4 regions of the Bacillus sp. SORGH_AS_0510 genome follow, and region 1 is predicted to be linked to each of the others. Evidence: predicted binding sites of a transcription regulator. Region 1 holds the regulator's gene; each other region holds the start of a gene.

Region 1 (4,869 bases):
AGACGTTTTGGGACTCCATCGTCCCCTTTACCTTTGCTTTGCCGTTTATTTTGGTGTGCTCACTTTTCACATTTCCATCCACTGTCCCGAACCCATTACTTTCAAACTCTATGCATTCCACATCACTGTGTACCGTACCGAATCCATTCAATGTGACCTGGTGAAATGCTCCACCGTTCGAGGCTCCGAAACCATTGATGACTAAGTCTCCTCTATCCTTCGTATCCATGTATATTCTCCTTTATAGTAATTTAGCCTTGATCTCTTCCATGCAGGACATCAGGGAAAGCTGGACGACCACTTTTGTCCCCTGATCAAAATGAACCGCTTCCGCGTTGATTAACAACAGACACGTTGACACGCCAAGCTTGCGCGTAATGACTACTTCACAGCTTTTTTGTTTAATGATTGCAGCATGCTCCTTTAATACCTGTAGCAGCATTTTTCCCTCATCCAAATTAATTTCGCCGGATTGCAGCAGCTTCTCTAAGACGAATACCTCAAGCATCCTGTTAATCGAAAACGTTTGGCTGCCTTTTTCATTCTCTAAGTAAAAATTCATTACACTTATCGAAACAATGTTACGTTTCACTAACTCATCCTTATCTAACTGCAGGTCTGAAATATTCGGTGAAAACATGTCTGCAAGTTCATCAAGTGAAAGATTTTCCTTCATTGTTTGAATTTTATTAATGCGCTCCAGAATCTTTTCTTTTGGAAAAAATGTCTCCTGGCCGGTAAAGGTTGATTTCCGGATGAACCACTCCTCCGGAATAAGGTCTTTACGCTTCCACCTATACAACTGTCCATACGAAATTCCCGCCAATTCTAATAGGTCTTTTTTTGAGATTAACTCCTCACTCATGATAAAAACCCCTTTCTGATTAACAATGTAACATAACACTGTTACGTTTGTAAAGTTATAATTTACAATTTTATGTAAAAAAGGCTTTTTTTAATGGGGTACCATTCTTTGAATAACCGGAAAACCTCCGCTTATCTATTCCTAAATGAGCTCGATTTTGCAAATAACCGGAAAAACTCCGTTTATTCGTTACTCTTCTAAGGGAGCAATCCAAATTAGCCAGCTTCTTCGTAGTATAGCTTTGATACAAAATGAACATTATTTCCCTTTTCCTCCATAACAACAATGGTTACGTAAACAGAAAAAATAAAAGGCCTTCTACGAAGCAAGTTTCGTAAAAGGCCTTACCTAGTACTATTCATCTGTATCTTCTGTTGGATAGTGTTTTAAAAAGTAAACCAATGATTGCAGTTCCACGGCTAGGTCGATATGATGAACCCGGATGGATGCCGGCACATTTAACCTGGCTGGCGTAAAGTTTAAGATTCCTTTCACTTCCGCCTTCACAAGTCGGTCTGTAATTACTTGTGCAACCGGCGCTGGAACTGTTAAAATGGCTACTTGAATATCGCTGTTTTCCAACACCTTCTCTAGGTCATCCAAATGATAAACCGGAACTTCCCGAATTTTCGTCCCCATTTTTTCTGGATCGACATCAAAGGCAACCTCAATCTTCGTGTTGTTATTCTTCAAAAAGTTATAGTTTAAAAAGGCCGTCCCTAGATTACCTACTCCAATTAACGCAACCTTTGTTAATACATCTTGATCCAGCGTTTTCTGGAAAAAGGTTAACAAATAGTTTACATTATAGCCATACCCCTTCTTACCTAAAGCCCCGAAATAGGAAAAGTCACGGCGAATTGTTGCCGAGTCCACCTTTACCGCTTCACTTAGTTCTGCGGATGAAACTCGTTGTTTACCGGAAGTATGCAGGTTCTTTAAAAATCGATAATAGAGGGGCAGCCGCTTGGCTGTCGCCTGTGGTATTTTCATTGTTTCGTTACTCATCTTCTCCCACATCCCATGAATGGTTTTCTTACATCTTATTTAACCTGACCATTTCTCCTAAAATCACCGTTTTTGCCGCCTGTTTTCTCCACTAAATAGGTTGGTCCAATGACCATCCCTTTATCAACTGCTTTACACATATCATAGACAGTTAGGGCACAAGCAGATGCAGCTGTTAGCGCTTCCATTTCCACACCTGTGCTCCCTTTTGTTTTCACTGCTGCCTCAATATGTAATTGAAAATTTCCTGTTTGCTCCTCTTCCCACGCAAAAGAAATATTAACTCCTGTTAGTGGAATAGGATGACACATCGGAATGAGATCCCATGTTTTTTTAGCCGCCATAACAGCCGCCACTTGGGCAACAGCTAAAACATCGCCTTTTTTCATCTCATGATTGGTGATCTTGTCAAAAATCTCTTTACTTACGGTTATGCTAGAATGAGCAATGGCAGTTCGCGCCGTTTCAGGTTTGTCACTGACATCCACCATTTTCGCTCTGCCTTCTTCATTAAAATGCGTAAATTCGGCCATAAAAAAATCCTCCTATCAAAAAATAATACACTATTTTCCCTTTTATGTGTGTGAAACTTTGAACGAATGAAGCAATTTTTTATCAGAAGAGGCACGGGAAGAGTCCGAGTTATTGCCGTCATTCCGCTAATACGGTACACTAGTCCTAAGTAATAGAGGTGAAAAATATGATTTTATTACAAGTCAATCAATTACAAAAATACTATGGTGCTGACCTTATTTTATCGAATATAAAGCTAGAATTACAAACAAGAGACCGCGTGGCTCTTGTCGGCCGTAACGGGGCTGGAAAATCGACACTTCTAAAGATTATTGCCGGACATTTGTCCCATGATGGCGGAGAAATTATCAAGCCAAAGGAAGTAACGATCGGTTATTTAGCCCAAAATACAGGATTAGAATCCAATTTATCCATTTGGGATGAAATGCTGACCGTTTTTGAACCACTTCGCCTCATGGAAAAATCTCTTCGCCAGCTGGAAGAACAAATGGCAGACCCCGCTGTGTTTGAAGATGCCGTCAAGTATGAACGGGTTCTTAAAGAATATGATACCCTTCAAGTAAAATTTAAGGAGCAGGGTGGATACCAGTTCGAGGCTGACATTCGTTCCGTTCTCCATGGTCTAAACTTTCAAGACAATTCCCTCATGATTGCTAGTTTAAGCGGAGGGCAAAAAACCCGGCTTGCTTTAGGGAAACTGCTGTTAACGAAACCTGATATTTTAATTTTGGACGAGCCTACCAACCATCTGGACATTGATACCCTTTCCTGGCTCGAACAATATTTGCAGGGATATGATGGCGCTATTTTAATCGTCTCCCATGACCGTTACTTTCTAGATAAAGTCGTGAATCAGGTCTATGAAGTTTCCCGCAAGCAAATCCAACGTTTTCCGGGGAACTACAGTGCGTACCTTGACCAAAAAGCGGCCAATTATGAACGGGATATGAAACTGTATGAAAAGCAACAGCAAGAGGTAGCGAATCTGCAGGATTTTATCCAACGAAATTTAGCGCGCGCCTCAACAACGAAACGGGCACAGAGCCGCCGGAAAAAATTAGAGAAGATGGAGTTAATGGACCGCCCTCTTGGGGATGAGAAGTCCGCTACCTTCTCTTTTGAAATTGAAAAACAAACGGGGAATGATGTATTAACCGTCGATTCACTAGCGGTTGGTTACGAGGGCGATAAAGTGTCTGAGGATATCTCCTTCCGTGCCTTTAAGGGTGAAAGCATTGCCCTTGTCGGCCCGAACGGAATCGGTAAGTCTACACTTTTAAAAACCATTATTAAGAAGCTCCCCGCACTTGGTGGAACCATTCAATATGGGACAAACCTTGCGATTGGCTATTACGATCAGGAACAAGCAGAGTTAACCTCTAATAAGCGAGTATTAAATGAGCTGTGGGATGATTACCCGCTAAAAAATGAAAAAGAGATTCGTACCGTTCTAGGAAACTTCTTGTTCTCTGGTGATGATGTGCTAAAAATTGTCTCCACTCTTAGCGGAGGCGAAAAGGCACGGTTGGCACTTGCCAAGCTCATGCTAGAAAAGGCCAATGTTCTGATCCTCGACGAGCCGACGAACCACTTGGACCTTGATAGCAAGGAAGTCCTGGAGAATGCACTAATTGATTACCCTGGTACGATTTTGTTTGTTTCCCATGACCGCTATTTTATAAATCGAATTGCTACGAAGGTATTGGAATTAAGCCGTCACGGCAGCACAGAGTATCTCGGAGATTATGATTATTATTTAGAAAAGAAACTCGAACAGGAAGAGTTGGCCGCACTGGCACTGGCTGAATCCGCCAAAAAGGCTGCTCAAGCAGACGTCCTAGAGAAAAACTCTTATCAACAGGATAAGGAAAGCAAAAAGCTAGAGCGCCAGCGTAAAAGGAAGCTAGAAGAGATTGAGTTGCGGATTGAAGAGCTGGAGGAAGAGATCCAAGACTTCGAACAGCAGCTATGTGCACCTGATATTTTTCAAAATCACGAAAAAGTGCTAGAAATTAATATAAAAAGTGAAAAAGCAAAGACTGAGCTTGAGCAATTGATGGAAGAATGGGCTGAGCTTGCTGATTAATCGGAAAAACCGGGCTGGTGTGCCCGGTTTTTCCTTTTATGTCTTGTTTTCGGAGGTGAGGGAGTCGATGAAGACTCCCTTTACTTTTACTTTTCCTTGGAAAAAGCCAGCTAACTTCGATGTAGACTCTTTCTACTTTTACTTTTTCTTGAAAAAACCCAGCTCACGTCGATGTAGACTCCTTCTACTTCTACTTTTCCTTGAAAAAAGCCAACTAACATCGATGTAGACTCTTTCTACTTCTCCTTTTTCTTGAAAAAACCCAGCTAATGTCGATGTAGAGTCCTTCTACTTCTACTTTTTCTTGAAAAAAGCCAGCTAACTTCGATGTAGACTCTTTCTACTTCTACTTTTTCTTGAAAAAACCCAGCTAATG
Region 2 (4,869 bases), 2.9 Mb from region 1:
CAAAATACATAATCCTCTCTATAATTCAACTTCTCCCCTACTTTCTATATAGAATAAGCAACTGTTATTTTATTTTTATTCATATATCCTCATTTCATTATAAACGAAAGGTTTTAGCCGGCCTAACCAAACAAATGTACAAATATTTACAAAGAAAAGCGGAAGCGCCTTGGTCAGCCCCGGCAGGCAAATGTTCTTCGGCAAGAAAAGTCGCTCTTTGACTTTACTTGCCGAAGGTTATTTGACCCGAGCTATAACAATCATCGCTTTATCAAGCCATGATTGTTACACGTTACTCAAGGAAGAATAATCAGGATGAAAACTGGCTAGGCGCTGGAGCTGGACAATTCTCAAATTCGAATTTAATACATTCTTATCATCAAAAAAAAAGACCATCTGTGGCTTTCACCGTTCAGATGGTCCTCCAAATACCGACTGCATCATTTTATTTTTTACACCTGGAAAGCTCATAATGGAACCAACCGCTAATCGGCGGAGCCAACTAGAACCAAGCAAAACATTGACTAATCGATATCTGTAGCGGTAGGCAAAGTAGCCTATAGAGCCAATCATCAATATGGATGTTAACATACGAGACATTTTCATCCCTCCTAATGATATTTTGTGATGAATAAATGGTTCTTATCCAAGAAACCAATAAAAAAAGAGGCTCAACTCTTAGAGCAGCCTCTCATTTGTTTCTTATAGATTTTTTAAGACCGGTTCCATTGTTGACTTTAGGACGTTAATAGAGTGAGTGAACTTTTCTTTTTCATCACTATTTAGGTCTAGCTCGACGATTTCTCTAATACCATTTCGATTTACAACAGCAGGGACTCCGATATATATATCGTTTTGTCCATACTCCCCATCTAGATATGCAGATACCGTTAGAACAGAGTTCTCGTTTCGCAGAATAGCCTTTGTTAACCGCACTAAGCCCATAGCAATTCCATAGTAAGTTGCACCTTTTCGTTCAATAATATGGTAAGCAGCGTCACGAACATTTAAAAAGATTTGATTCAAATCATTCTGATTATACCCATCTTTGTTTTTTGTCCATTCAGAAATAGATGTTCCAGCAATATCAGCATGACTCCAAACAGGAAGCTCAGTATCGCCATGTTCACCAATTATATAAGCATGAACATTTCGGGTATCGACATCAAAATATTCACCAAGTAAGAATCGGAACCTAGCTGTATCGAGAATTGTACCAGAACCAATAACACGTTCTTTAGGAAGACCAGAGAATTTCCAAACAGCATAGGTTAAAATATCAACTGGATTGGTAGCTACTACAAAAATCCCGTCAAATCCGCTTGCCATAATCTGTTCAACAATACCTTTAAAGATTCTTGTATTCTTTTCAACTAGGTCAAGTCGTGTTTCACCAGGCTTTTGATTGGCACCTGCTGTAATAACAACAAGATCTGCCTGACCACAATCCTTGTAATCACCATACCAAATTTTTGTCCGAGAAGGTGCGAATGGAAGTCCATGATTTAAGTCCATTGCATCTCCTTCGGCTTTTTCTTTATTTAAGTCAATTAGTACAAGCTCTTCAGTGATTCCTTGATTTAATAAGGCAAATGCATAGCTAGAGCCTACAAATCCTGTACCGATTAAGGCTACTCTATTCACGCGATTTAACATGATCATTCCTCCAAATAGTAGTTTTAGGGTGCGTTTCATCATGTTCCAATTTAAATAATCTAACCACACTTTGATTGTACAACATTTCACAAACTTTCATTACAATAATTTTTTAATGTAACCGTTATCTATGTATCAATATTGTGTACGTACATTGCGTTAATAATTTACCTTGTTAATTGAACGACAACCATTGCTATAACGGCTGCTACGACTCCTGAAAGGAAATTCACCATATCATTATCTACTATTGTAGAACCCTTTATTCTAATTGTTTGTTTGTTGCAATGTTCTTTTTTCTCGGTTTCTAATCCACATTCTATGCATTTATTTACCTGCTGATAAAAAGCTCCTACTAGGGTATCAATGACATTCCCTAAATAGCCACATAAAAAAATAAGAAGAACTAAAACGAAACTCAATTGAAATAACCAATAACTAAAGATTGCTATGAGAAGCGAGCCAGCAAGTGCCGCTGTGCTTCCCAACAGGCTAACTGCACCTGAAGTGCCCTTTTCGATTCGCTTAAAAGTTCGTATGTAAATGGGCTGCTTACGACTTAGGCTGCCAATTTCGGATGCCCATGTGTCTGAATTTGCGCTGGCCAAACAAACAACAAACCCGATTAAATAGATAATATCTTCATGGAAATAATATATAACACTAAAAAATGCTGCAGCCCCTCCATTGGCAAATACTTGCCGCCAATCCCTTGTCGCACCTTTGGCTAACTTCTCTTCAATTACTCTTTTAGCAGCACTTTTGTATTTGGACCATAGACTTGAAGATGTAAAAAAGACACCCAGAAGGATTAGTCCTCTTATTCCAAATCCAAGATAAACTGTTAACCCAGTAATAATCGCTGCAATCGCGCCTGTCACAGTCAAGGATTTAAAAATATACCCCGCTAACCCTGTTATTAAAACACCTATAAAAACAACGAACCCTTCGTTCATATGATATGTATAACCTCATGATTTGTAATAATTTTAGAAACGGGTAGATCGTGCCTTTCCATATCAAATTGTTCAACGATTTGATTATTAAAGGCAAGTGATAGCGTCTTCCCATAATAGTTGGTCAAAAACCGATCGTAATATCCCCCGCCAAAGCCCACACGGTATCCTTCTCTTGTATAGGCAAGCCCCGGTACAATTAATAAGTCAATCTCATTTGCTTCAACCTTATCTGTTCGTTCTTCTATTGGTTCAAGTAGACCATAAAACACAGACTCCAGCTGAGAGAATTCCTTCAATGTTCTGAACACAAGCTTTTTTTCTTCGGGGTAACACTTAGGTACAACCACTTGTTTTCCTAGTTCCCAGGCCTTACGGATAATCTGATATGTATCTACTTCAGGCCGCTTCGAGATCGTAATGCCAATGATCTTTGCAACCTTCCAATCATCGTCTTCAAACAACTGGTTGGCAATCTTATAGGAATAGTCTTCATAAAGGGGGATTGTTAGTTCGGAGAGAGAAACTTTAATTCTTTTTCGTAATGATTGTTTATCATGCATCTCTTTGAACCTCCTTACATTATTTCTGGCTTTCTTAAAATTGCCTGTTGCTTTCCTCTCCAGGCTGTATAATTCAACACTGTTCTTTAACATAACCTAATTTTATGCAACAAAAAAAGCAGCAGGAAGCCCTACTGCTTATTTTGTTTCACGGTGTGCTGTTGTACGCTTTTCTCTTGGGCAATATTTCTTAAGCTCAAGACGGTCTGGGTTGTTACGTTTATTTTTTGTTGAAATATAGTTACGGTCTCCACACTCAGTGCAAGCTAACGTAATATTTACACGCATGTTTATTTCCCTCCAAACGATTAAGCTAGTTCGTTCATACGACTTTTCTATAATATCATTTTTCAAAAGGAAATGCTAGTCTGTTTTTTAAAAGAAAAACAACATTAGATGTTACCTATTTTTTTAATAAGAACTTCTTCCATTCCAATTAACTCATTTTTACTGGAACCTGTTATTGTCCAGGTATGCATTCTTGCTGTTTCATGGGGTTGTAGAAGCATTTTCATGGTAAAAATACTTGCAGCAGGACCTTTCGCCATAGGCTGGTACTTTAACGTTCCTTTGAGAAGTGAACTCCAAATTTGATCCGTATACGTATTCCAAAGAGGCATAGCTGTATATTCTTTCAATTCCAGGCCTTTAAAATGGCCATTTACCAGATATACATGTTTATTGGCATGATGAAAGATTCGATTATCCATCGGTGAAACAAATGTTAAATAATCCTTCCCTACATTCGAGAAATGGTGCATAGCCAGCACTTTTACTTCTTTCACATTATTGCTGTGATTACTAACAAAAATATGAGTTACACGAATTTTTGAATGCACTTGAATGTGTTTAACTTTGATAGTGAGTTCTTCATCATAAATGACCTTTTCTGTACAATTTTGCAGCCAATGGTACTTCCCATTAACCCAAAGCCCTGGAATAAATAGAAGTGTCTCAAAGGATTGGGTGCCGCTAGAAGTCTTATTTTGGTCTTCAATTAAATTCATCATTTTTACACCTTATTTACGAATTATTTTCTGTTCTTCCTTCTCATTCTTCCCCACACGAACATTCAACAACAAATCTTCCATTACTCTGTTTGTTTCTGATGCAATTCGTTTCCAACTGTATAAACTCAATACAATTTGTCTTCCCTTTTCACCTATTTCTTGTGCCTTCTTAGGATTCTTTATTAGAAAATCAATTTGTTCTAAAAGACGCCGGGCATCTCCTGGGGCTGTTAGTATACCTGTTTGGAGATGTTTTACTATCCCTTTCATACCCCCAGTATTTGAAACGATCGTTGGTTTCCCGAATCCCATTGTTTCCAAGGCAACAATACCAAAAGGCTCGTACAGGCTTGGAATAACGGCCAAGACACTTTCTTGTATTAAAGAATTCCTTTGCTCATCAGAAATGTAGCCAATAAATTTAATATGTGACTCTAGTTTCTTAGCAGATATTTGCTGGCGATAGGTTTCTAACATAGGTCCTTTTCCGGCAACAACAAACAAATAGTCCAGTCCATCCACTTTACTAATCTCTGCTGCTTTTATAAGGGTTTCAAAACCCTTTTCTTTTACAATTCTTCCTAGAGAAAATATATATTTTTTATTGTGAAATTCAGGAAATGTCACCCTAGCGGGGGGTGCTGGTCTAACAGGTTCTACCCCATTTGGAATAACTGAAATCTG
Region 3 (4,869 bases), 4.4 Mb from region 1:
TTGGATATCGCCTTGCTTTCTAGCGTTTTCCATTAAGTTCTGAGCTTCAGTACGTGCTTCTTTTAAAAGATTTCTTTGCTCTTCTAAAAGCTTCTTCGCTTCTAAACGACTGTTTTCAGCCGCATTAATTTCGTTAGCAATGTGTGATTCACGTTCCTTCATGATGCCCATTAATGGACCCCATGCAAACTTCTTCAGCAACGCTAACAAAATGATGAACATTAGTAGCTGGAAGAAAATATCTCCCAAATTAATATGGGAACCGCCTTCTGCAGCAGTAGCCAATACAAAATTGCTTGTTAACACCCTGGGTTCACTCCTTTCAAGAGTCGCTAAACGATGAAAGTAACAACAATTTAACTAGACATAAATGAATGGCGAAGGATTAGGTGTCTTCGCCATCTGGAGTTTTAATAATAATTACTTATTTAAAACCATGAACGCAATAACTACACCGATGATCGGTAATGCTTCAACTAACGCAACCCCGATGAACATTGTAGTTTGTAACATACCACGTAATTCTGGTTGACGAGCAGTACCTTCTACTGTGCGTCCTACGATAAGACCGTTACCAATACCTGCGCCGATAGCGGATAAACCAATTGCAATTGCTGCTGCTAAAATACCAATTGAACCTGTCATTTTCGTTTTTCCTCCTTAAATGTATAAAAAAATATTGTTTTTTATTTTGTTCATGAGTAATGAACGGTTTATATTAATGGTCGTGACTCACTTTATGAGCCATATAAACCATTGTTAACATTGTAAAAATGTACGCCTGAATTGAACCAACGAAGATCGAGAAACCTTGCCAAACTAGTGTCAGTGGTACTGCTGCGATAGTTCCAGCAATGCCTTGATGCGCTAGTCCTGCCGCTAATAAAGAAAGAAGCAATTCACCGGCAAAAATGTTACCGTATAAACGCAAACCAAGTGTCAGTGTATTCGCAAATTCCTCAATTATTTTTAATGGGAATAGGAATTTCATAGGGCTGACAAAGCCTTTTGCATATCCTTTTACACCTAGTAGCTTTACACCGTAGAAGTGTGAAAGCGCAACAACCATAACAGCTAATGTTAATGTGATGGTTGGGTCAGCTGTTGGTGATTTCCACCATAAGTCTCCGCCTACTACCACTGCGAATGGAAGTCCAAGCATATTGGATACAAAAATATACATGAGTAGTGTGATTCCAAGAATGTGGAATCGGCCACCTGTCTTCCAATCCATTGTGCTGTTGATAATCCCTTTAACAAAATCCAAGATCCACTCGAAGAAATTTTGTACGCCTGTTGGCTTCATCGCAAGTTTGCGGGTGGCAAGGACTGCAATTAGGAAAACAATCAAACTGGCAACGGTAATCATTAAGATGTTGGCACCGTTAAACCAAAGCCCCATAAATTTAAAATCTGGAGTTCCGTGTTCCATGTAAACTCACCTCGTTTCCACTCATTTATGTACATGCACTGCATGATAAAAATAATCTATCATAATGACAATATAGGATGTCATCAGTCCTATTACTAAACTTATAATATTAAAATACTCGGGGTATCTTAATGCAATTAATGCGGCTATCCCACCTACTGCCATTCTGGACAGCGAGCCGAGAGAGCGGACTTTCTTGCCCTGTGAAACCTTTTTATCAAAGTCCTCTGTTTTCTTCACTAATAACCAAAGGTTTAAGTAACCAAAGCATGTCCCAAGGATCAGCCCTAAGAAAACCGTTGGGTAGGGTGTGAATCCCCAGCCAAGAACATAGATGGCTAATACATAAAAGAGCCATTTCCGCTGTCTGTTAAACATGATTCTAAAATCTGGCATAGTTATTTATCTCCTGAATAGAAATGGCGGATTGAAAGAAGCATGGAATAGGTGCCTGCTCCAAGTCCAATGAGCAGTCCAACTATTAAGAAAAGCGGCTCGGTATCCCACTGCCGATCCAGCCATCTGCCTGAGAATATACCTATTAGAATGGAACCGACTAACTGGGAGACTATTGCGGACATTAAAGCCATAGCTTGTAATGGATGACGGTTGTTTTTTCGCATGCTTATCGCATCCTCACTATCAGAGAATGTCAACCGGGTACTAGTATGCAAACACGTAGGAAACACCGTAGAATATTGTCGAAATTCCGATGAAAACCCTATCATTTTACACCCTTTGTTAGCATACAATAGGCATCTTGTAAAGTCAATGGAATTTAGTGAATTATCCCACAAACAATTTCCCAAAGCTTTTTCTCATGAAATTTTAATTTACACTCTTATTGTAGTGGATTTCTTATCTATTTTTTGACCATTTTGTGTCCATTTTGTGAACTTTGTGACACAAAATATTTTTCTGTGATAAACATGGTGGACAAACCGGTCCAAATTTGGCTTGCCCACCATGCACATAAAAATTACTCCTTTTCCCTCTCAATCACAATCATCCGTTCAATAAAATCTTCCTTTTTCGCCTTTTTCGCAAATACCTTCACAAGGTACGTCCCGTCAGCCGGCAACTGCTCAGGCGAAATGACCTTGCGGATGAGCCCTTTCTTCACATTTGTCCTCGTATCTAGAAAGCCCATAAACCGGTAGTCTTGCGGATTAAACAACGCAATACCAAACTCCTCGGCACCACCAGGCAAATAGACCTCATATTTGTACTGCCCCGGCTGGTCCCCTTCACCAAAGTCAAACCCCATCACCCTTGGATATCCCGGCTCTTCCAGCACATACAAATATGGAATGTGAATGGTCGTTGTGCCTGCCTGCATTTCAAGGTAACCGTCATGAACCTTGCGCAAGAACACCTTCGGATCCACCATCAATTCCACTGTCACATCCCGCGATTCCTTCGGTCCAAGCGTGAACGACAGCGGGAACCTCCAACTCAACCCCTCCACCTTCTCTGGAATGGAGAAGGAATAACGCTGTACATGCGCACTCTTATTTTCCACATGGAGAGTGGATGTGTGTACATCCCCATCTTCGCTATATTTCCCAAACCTCATACTGCTCGGTGAAACCAGTGACGTGGCCTTAATCGCTTCATCCACCTGGATTCGTCCGGCCCCTTGTTCATACGTACGGTAATAGCCGTGACTATCGTCAGCCACTATACTTATTCGTCTTTTTTCAAGCGGCTTTGCCGTGTTCATCAACGCCGCCTTAATTTGCAGCGGTGTCCAGTCTGGGTGCGCCTGCTTGATTAACGCACAGGCCCCTGCCACATGCGGTGCCGCCATACTCGTCCCCTGTAGTGATAAGTAGCCGCCTGGAATTGTCGAATTGATGGCTACTCCCGGCGCGACAATATCCGGCTTAATATCCCACGTCCCCGTAACCGGCCCCCTCGAGCTAAAGTCTGCCAACTTGTCCCGCTCTTCGACCACTGAGATTCTCGCAACCACACCTTGTTTTATTTCTTTCTGTAAAAAGACTCCGTCACCCCTAGAGAGTGCACCCACAGGGATGGTCAGCGGAGATTCCAGATTGCCAATGAAGCTTCCGCTCATATTGTTGTAAATTAATACCGCTCTTGCCCCCGCCGCGCGGGCATTTTCGGCTTTTTTCGTAAAGGTCAGTATCCCTCGCTTCATCAGCACAATCTTTCCTGCAACATTTTTCAACTCGTTTTTCCTGCCAAGACCTCCGTCTACCACATCTAGCGAACGGTCTAGCGCCCATTTGTCGGAGCCTTCCATCGGCTGAATCCGTAATTTTTGCCGACTTCCTTCTATTAATAAATAGGGTATCTCCATAGTAGGCGTTGAAGCACCGACCGAAATCGCTTTAGAGGCGGTACCGGGCGAACCCACCGTCCACACATTCGGTCCCGAATTACCAGATGCAGCCACCGCAACAATGCCTTTGTCCACCGCGCGGTTAAGCGCAAGACTGATTGGAAGGTCCGGACCGTTAATATCGTTTCCGAGCGACAGGTTCATAATATCCACTTTGTCCTTGATTGCTTGGTCAATGGCCGCCAGTACCTGTTCTGTCGTTCCGCCGCCCCCAGGACCGAGTGCGCGGTACGCGACAATTTTCGCCTCCGGCGCTACGCCTTTAATTTTTCCATTAGCCGCAATAATCCCAGCGACATGCGTCCCATGAATCGTCGCCTTACCGACAGCGAGCGTTTCCATCGGATCGCGGTCATTATCGACAAGGTCATGTCCGCCGGCATAGTTGCGCTGCAGGTCGGGATGCGTATAATCGACGCCGGTATCAATCACCCCGACTGTCACCCCTTTCCCGGTAAGGCGTTCATTTTTCTCATCAAAAAAACTGCGGACCTCTTCCCCGCCAATGATTTTGACGCTCTCTTCTGTTTCTGCCTGATACTGGGTCACTTGAGAGACGTTGAGGATGTGCTGCTGGTTGGTGAGTTTGCTGATGGTTTCTGCAGGTCCCTGAACAGAAAACCCATCAATCGCCTCCGTAAAAATTCTGCGCAGCTTGATGTCCTTATACGGTTGAATCAACTGCCGGATGGCTTGTTCCGATCGGGGCTCCTTAAGAAGGACAATCGCCACGGTCTGTTCATTGGAAGGTTTCGGAATAGGAGGATGGATCAAAATTCTCGGAGTCTGAAAGGTAAGGAGCAATGCAAGTATGAGTTTCATCAGTAAAAATCCCCTTTTTTCCTATCGTTTTCATTTAGGGGGGAAAGTATGCAGTCTGGGGGAAGATAGTATTGAGTGGTCCTTCCGATACCAGTAACCTGAAGCTGCAGCGAGTGGAGCAGCCCCTTAGCTGCTCCTCGCTTATCGATTAATAAAAATTCCTGAAACTGTTTGACCGTCATTTTTTCATTTTGCAGAAGGAAATAATCTCTGACCGCGGAAAAATGTGCGTCCTTTGAGTAGGTTT
Region 4 (4,869 bases), 3.6 Mb from region 1:
GTGGGTGTTTCGGCGAGCCTCCTCGACGCTAGCGTCTGCGGGGTCTCCCCTGAACCATATTCCCACAGGAGTCTTCGCGTCTTCCGCTCCAATCAACAGGGTGTATAGATCAACATTGTTCTTTAACACAGCCTTTTCTAAAATTACTTTATAAAGCCTCCAATCAAAGATTCGTCAACTTTATGACTTATGACATTTTGTACAGCTTGGTTTAGAGTGACAGGTGTAGCATTTCTCTGAAGGTTTCTGAACACCTTTTAAAGAGATTGGGTGCTGTGCCTTCCAATTGGCTTGTTTTTGGCTATGGCTACTTGGGTGACAGGATGAACAATTCACTTGATTTCCACTCTCTGAACTAGACTTTTTCACATCATGACAAGCTGCACAGGTTTCCTGATTTTTGCTAGCAATCGATCCATGGTTATCGTAAAAATGGCTGTCATGGCTGGCAGGACGTTTTTGGTGGCAATCAGCACAAAACGTATTTTCCTTCGCATAGTTATAGGCATTCTTTTGTTTTCTAAGGGCATTATCGGAATGGAGGAAGCTTTCAACTACAGACTGCTCTTCATACCCTTCTAGCGGTTCTTTTGACATTTCGTTATGACATTGGTTACACTTCATTAAACCCTTAGAGGCTTGCTTTCCATGTGTTTTTGATTTAAAGTCAGCTTCTTTATGACTTTTTGGGATCATCCCCGTTGTATGACACGTAGAACACTCATTTGATACTTTTCGAGCCTTGTGACACTCTACACAGGTTTCCATGTCTGGCCGGATAAATTTCAAGTCAGCCATAGCTGTTTTTCCGGTTTTGCTATCCCATTTTTCGTAATCCGTTTGGAATGTCATTTTTCTATCGGCTATCTTGCCGTGGGCCACACCGCTATGACATTGGATACATTCAATCTCTTTGTTTTTATGCTTATCATGCGGGATAATAATGTCCCCTGATGCTGTTACATCTCGTTTGGAAACGTCATGACAGCTTTCACACGCACTATCAGGTATTTCTTTAGGCATCCTTATAGGAGCGGTGTATGTTTGCGTTGCTTTTTTGTATATCTGCATGAGTCCGTTTGCCTTTGCCTTTGCATATTCCTCTGTACCTGAACCTATATGACACTTAACACAATCCACCTCACTATGGGTGGAGGCCTTCCACGTATAAAACTCCGGCTTCATCTCATGGCACGAGGAGCAAAAACTGGAACTCGAAGTCGTTTCTACTCCTATGAGTCCCAATGAGAAAAAGACGACGATAAATAGCAGTGCTACGGTTAAATACTTATATAATTTGTAGCGAGTCCGTGGAGGGGAGGTCTGGTCTTTGTGTTCTTCTTCCATTGTTTTCCCTCCTTTTAAGCCTTAATTTTTATCATCTTTAAAGCCCGTTCTATGGCAATATTGGCAATACACATCTGTCGGAGCTATGGCATCTGTTGAATCCGCTTTTGGTTTCTCACGATCATGACAGACAAAGCATTCAGCTTTCATTTCAGCCGTTTTCGCTTTCGAAGCGTGAGAGGTTAACCATTGATTACTTTCACCATGACTATCTGGTCGGTCTGCATGACAGGCACTACAGAATTTGTTCGTTCTAGCTTGTTCCTTCACCAATGTCATGTTAGGAACATACTTTTCTTTTTGATTGCCCATTTTCAACAGTGAAAGAATATCTTCTTTTGGAATCTCTCTAACCCACTTAGAATCCTGGTGACAGTTCACACATTTATCTAGCTGTTTAACTGCTGTTGTGCCATGATTATTGCTCCAATCAACATTTTTATGTGTTTTAGGAATATCTGTCTGTTTATGGCAGGTTTTACACTCCATCGAAATTTTTACATCTTTCTTTTGTTTACCGATTGCTTGTAGAATAATTTCTTGCGTTTTTTGATCATGCTCAACTGTTGCTGCTGCATCTATTGTTTCGTCATCCTTAGTGGCTTGAACAGTTCCTTCTTTTTCTTTCTCTTCGAGTTTCTTCTCCATCTCTTCTGGATTTGGAGGAACGTTGTAGGCCACATCTTTCCATGGTTCTTCACCGTTATTCACTTTGTCATGGCAATCAATACATGAACCCATATTAGGTCTCAAGTATTTCTTTTCCATCAATTTTTGGGCACTTTCTTTTGTCCAGTGGCCACGAGCGTCTTCCACGTTAATTCCACGAGTTGCCATCTTCGCATGAACAACACCTGCGTGACAGGTAATACATGGTATATCTTTTTCTATATGGCCTTTATGGTTCACCTTCAAGTCACCTGAAGCAGTAACCAGGCGATTTTTTGAGTGACATTGTAAACAGTTTTCATTGGAGACAGCTTCTTCTTCTGTTTGAACGATTTGTTTTGGGACACCAGTAACGTGGTAGTATACTTCTTTCATCGACTTCATTTTGTGTGTCAGCATGTTGATTGTTCCAGGCTTAATATGGCACTGAACGCATGTGATTTGATTGTGAGCACTCGCTGTATAGGAGGAGTACTCTGGTGCCATTTCGTGGCAGCTTGCGCAAAATGTCGGGGAGTTGGTTAACGACAGGACACCATAACCGCCTCCAAAAACAACAATACAACCAACAAGTGAAACAAATAGCAATTTCCACCTGTTCACTGGATTCTTCCAATCTATACTTCGGAACTTTTGCCAAAGTCTTCGTATTGGGCCTTTTTTTCTATCTTCTCTTGTTTCCGGTTCTTCATTTTTATTTTTCTTTCTCCCCCAAATGGCCACTATACTCACCCTTCCCATCTTGGATTGATTCTCTAATTTTTTTCCAGATTAACCTCTCTAAAGGTAGTATCTAACATTGTAAGAGTATATTCCAATGTACAATTTGTGAATATTTCTACACACCTGTGACAAAATTATAAACTCTAAAAACAACATAAAAACATTGTTATACCAACAGTTAACTTATCACTACCCAGACAGTAGAAACCTATCTAAAAACTAATAAATATACAATAGAAAATATATTTATTCATTTTTATATAGATTAAGTGCCATTCTTTTTACTAAGCAAAAAGCTTCTAAGTTTCCTCGCCATAAGATTGTCAAATATGGCAAAAAACCGAACCCTTCGAAATAGAAGTTTCGATTGGAAAGCGATATAATAATAGAATGACAAAATTTGATTCCACGCTAACAATGTTGTCACTCTATAGTGGAAATGGTAAGATAAAAAAGGAAATTATCGAATATTTTTGACAGAATGATTTTTGAAAAAGACGATTTAGTCTCGATAAAAAGGAGCGTTCATCAGATATGGGGATTTTAAATAAAGTGTTTGATCTGAACAAGCGTGAATTAAAGCGCTTAGACAAGCTCGCAGTGAAAATTGAAGCACTTGCAGCAGAAACGGAAAGGCTTTCCGACGATCAGCTTCGTGAGAAAACTGAAGAGTTCAAAGCTCGTTATCAAAAGGGAGAATCCCTTGATGATTTACTAGTAGAAGCATTTGCGGTTGTCCGTGAAGGTGCACGCCGTGTTCTTGGCTTATATCCGTACCACGTCCAGTTAATGGGGGGTATTTCACTCCATGAAGGAAACATTTCGGAGATGAAAACAGGTGAAGGTAAAACTTTAACAGCGACCATGCCTGTTTACTTGAATGCTCTTTCTGGTAAAGGAGTTCATGTAGTAACTGTCAACGAATACTTAGCAAGCCGTGACGCGGCTGAGATGGGTCAGCTGTATGAATTCTTAGGCCTTACTGTTGGTTTAAACTTAAACAGCATGGATAAGGATGAAAAACAGGCTGCCTATGCTGCCGACATTACCTATGGTACAAACAATGAGTTCGGCTTCGACTACCTTCGTGACAATATGGTCCTTTATAAAGAGCAAAAAGTACAACGTCCGCTTTATTATGCGGTTATTGACGAAACAGACTCTATTTTAATTGACGAAGCACGTACACCATTGATTATTTCAGGCTCAGCCCAAAAATCTGCAGCCCTTTATATTCAAGCAAATGCATTTGTTCGTATGTTAACTAAGGATGTTGACTATACGTACGACGAAAAAACAAAGGGCGTTATGTTGACAGAAGAAGGAATCAGCAAAGCTGAAAAAGCTTTCGGAATTGAAAACCTTTTTGATATGGCAAACGTTACGTTGAACCATCATATTAATCAGGCATTAAAAGCAAATGTCAGCATGCACCTTGACATTGATTATGTGGTGCAGGAAGGCGAAATTGTAATCGTTGACCAGTTTACCGGTCGTTTGATGAAAGGCCGCCGCTACAGCGAGGGCTTGCATCAGGCAATTGAGGCAAAAGAAGGCCTCGAAGTTCAAAACGAAAGCATGACCATGGCTACAATTACATTCCAGAACTACTTCCGTATGTATGAAAAATTGGCTGGTATGACAGGTACGGCTAAAACGGAAGAAGAAGAATTCCGTAACATTTATAATATGAATGTTATTGTGATCCCTACAAATAGACCAATTGCTCGTGATGACCGCCCTGATTTAATATACAAATCAATGGATGGCAAATTCCGTGCTGTGGTTGAGGATATTGCTGAGCGCAACAGATTAGGACAACCCGTCCTAGTCGGTACGGTGGCAATTGAAACATCTGAATTAATCTCTAAATACCTATTGAAAAAGGGTATCCGTCACAATGTGTTGAACGCGAAGAACCATGAAAGAGAAGCCGAAATTATCGCTGAAGCAGGCCATAAAGGTGCAGTTACTATCGCTACAAACATGGCGGGACGTGGTACGGACATTAAGCTTGGTGAAGGCGTCATTGAGCTTGGCGGTCTTGCCGTTATTGGTACAGAGCGTCATGAAAGTAGACGTATAGATAACCAGCTTCGCGGTCGTTCTGGACGTCAAGGAGATCCTGGT

The links. Region 1 encodes Rex, which represses fermentation and respiration genes when NADH is low (regulators of the CRP and FNR family bind a similar motif). Its sites were predicted from a motif close to TTGTGAAATATTTCACAA; they were not measured.
Region 2: QE429_RS09640 (L-lactate dehydrogenase) is a predicted target of Rex. The motif match lies at 1,731-1,748, and genes of this name have one in related genera.
Region 3: QE429_RS02190 (AtpZ/AtpI family protein) is a predicted target of Rex. The motif match lies at 2,212-2,229, and genes of this name have one in related genera.
Region 4: QE429_RS06095 (cytochrome c3 family protein) is a predicted target of Rex. The motif match lies at 2,843-2,860, and genes of this name have one in related genera.

The regions. Positions count from the first base shown of each region.
Region 1 is NZ_JAUTAU010000001.1:4,819,566-4,824,434, forward strand. Features, by position in the region: gene QE429_RS24335 (polymer-forming cytoskeletal protein) at 1-229, opposite strand, end outside; gene QE429_RS24340 (YhbD family protein) at 242-865, opposite strand; gene QE429_RS24345 (redox-sensing transcriptional repressor Rex) at 1,220-1,873, opposite strand; gene moaC (cyclic pyranopterin monophosphate synthase MoaC) at 1,909-2,406, opposite strand; gene QE429_RS24355 (ABC-F family ATP-binding cassette domain-containing protein) at 2,574-4,493, shown strand.
Region 2 is NZ_JAUTAU010000001.1:1,902,073-1,906,941, reverse strand. Features, by position in the region: gene QE429_RS09650 (rhomboid family protein) at 1-29, opposite strand, end outside; gene QE429_RS09645 (hypothetical protein) at 406-600, opposite strand; gene QE429_RS09640 (L-lactate dehydrogenase) at 703-1,656, opposite strand; gene QE429_RS09635 (DUF92 domain-containing protein) at 1,824-2,612, opposite strand; gene QE429_RS09630 (5-formyltetrahydrofolate cyclo-ligase) at 2,609-3,175, opposite strand; gene rpmG (50S ribosomal protein L33) at 3,314-3,463, opposite strand; gene QE429_RS09620 (hypothetical protein) at 3,568-4,185, opposite strand; gene QE429_RS09615 (glycosyltransferase family 4 protein) at 4,195-4,869, opposite strand, start outside.
Region 3 is NZ_JAUTAU010000001.1:421,557-426,425, reverse strand. Features, by position in the region: gene QE429_RS02210 (F0F1 ATP synthase subunit B) at 1-306, opposite strand, end outside; gene atpE (F0F1 ATP synthase subunit C) at 421-645, opposite strand; gene atpB (F0F1 ATP synthase subunit A) at 719-1,432, opposite strand; gene QE429_RS02195 (ATP synthase subunit I) at 1,454-1,828, opposite strand; gene QE429_RS02190 (AtpZ/AtpI family protein) at 1,831-2,055, opposite strand; gene QE429_RS02185 (S8 family serine peptidase) at 2,412-4,622, opposite strand; gene QE429_RS02180 (nuclease-related domain-containing protein) at 4,869-4,869, opposite strand, start outside.
Region 4 is NZ_JAUTAU010000001.1:1,202,431-1,207,299, reverse strand. Features, by position in the region: gene QE429_RS06100 (NapC/NirT family cytochrome c) at 181-1,347, opposite strand; gene QE429_RS06095 (cytochrome c3 family protein) at 1,369-2,739, opposite strand; gene secA (preprotein translocase subunit SecA) at 3,274-4,869, shown strand, end outside.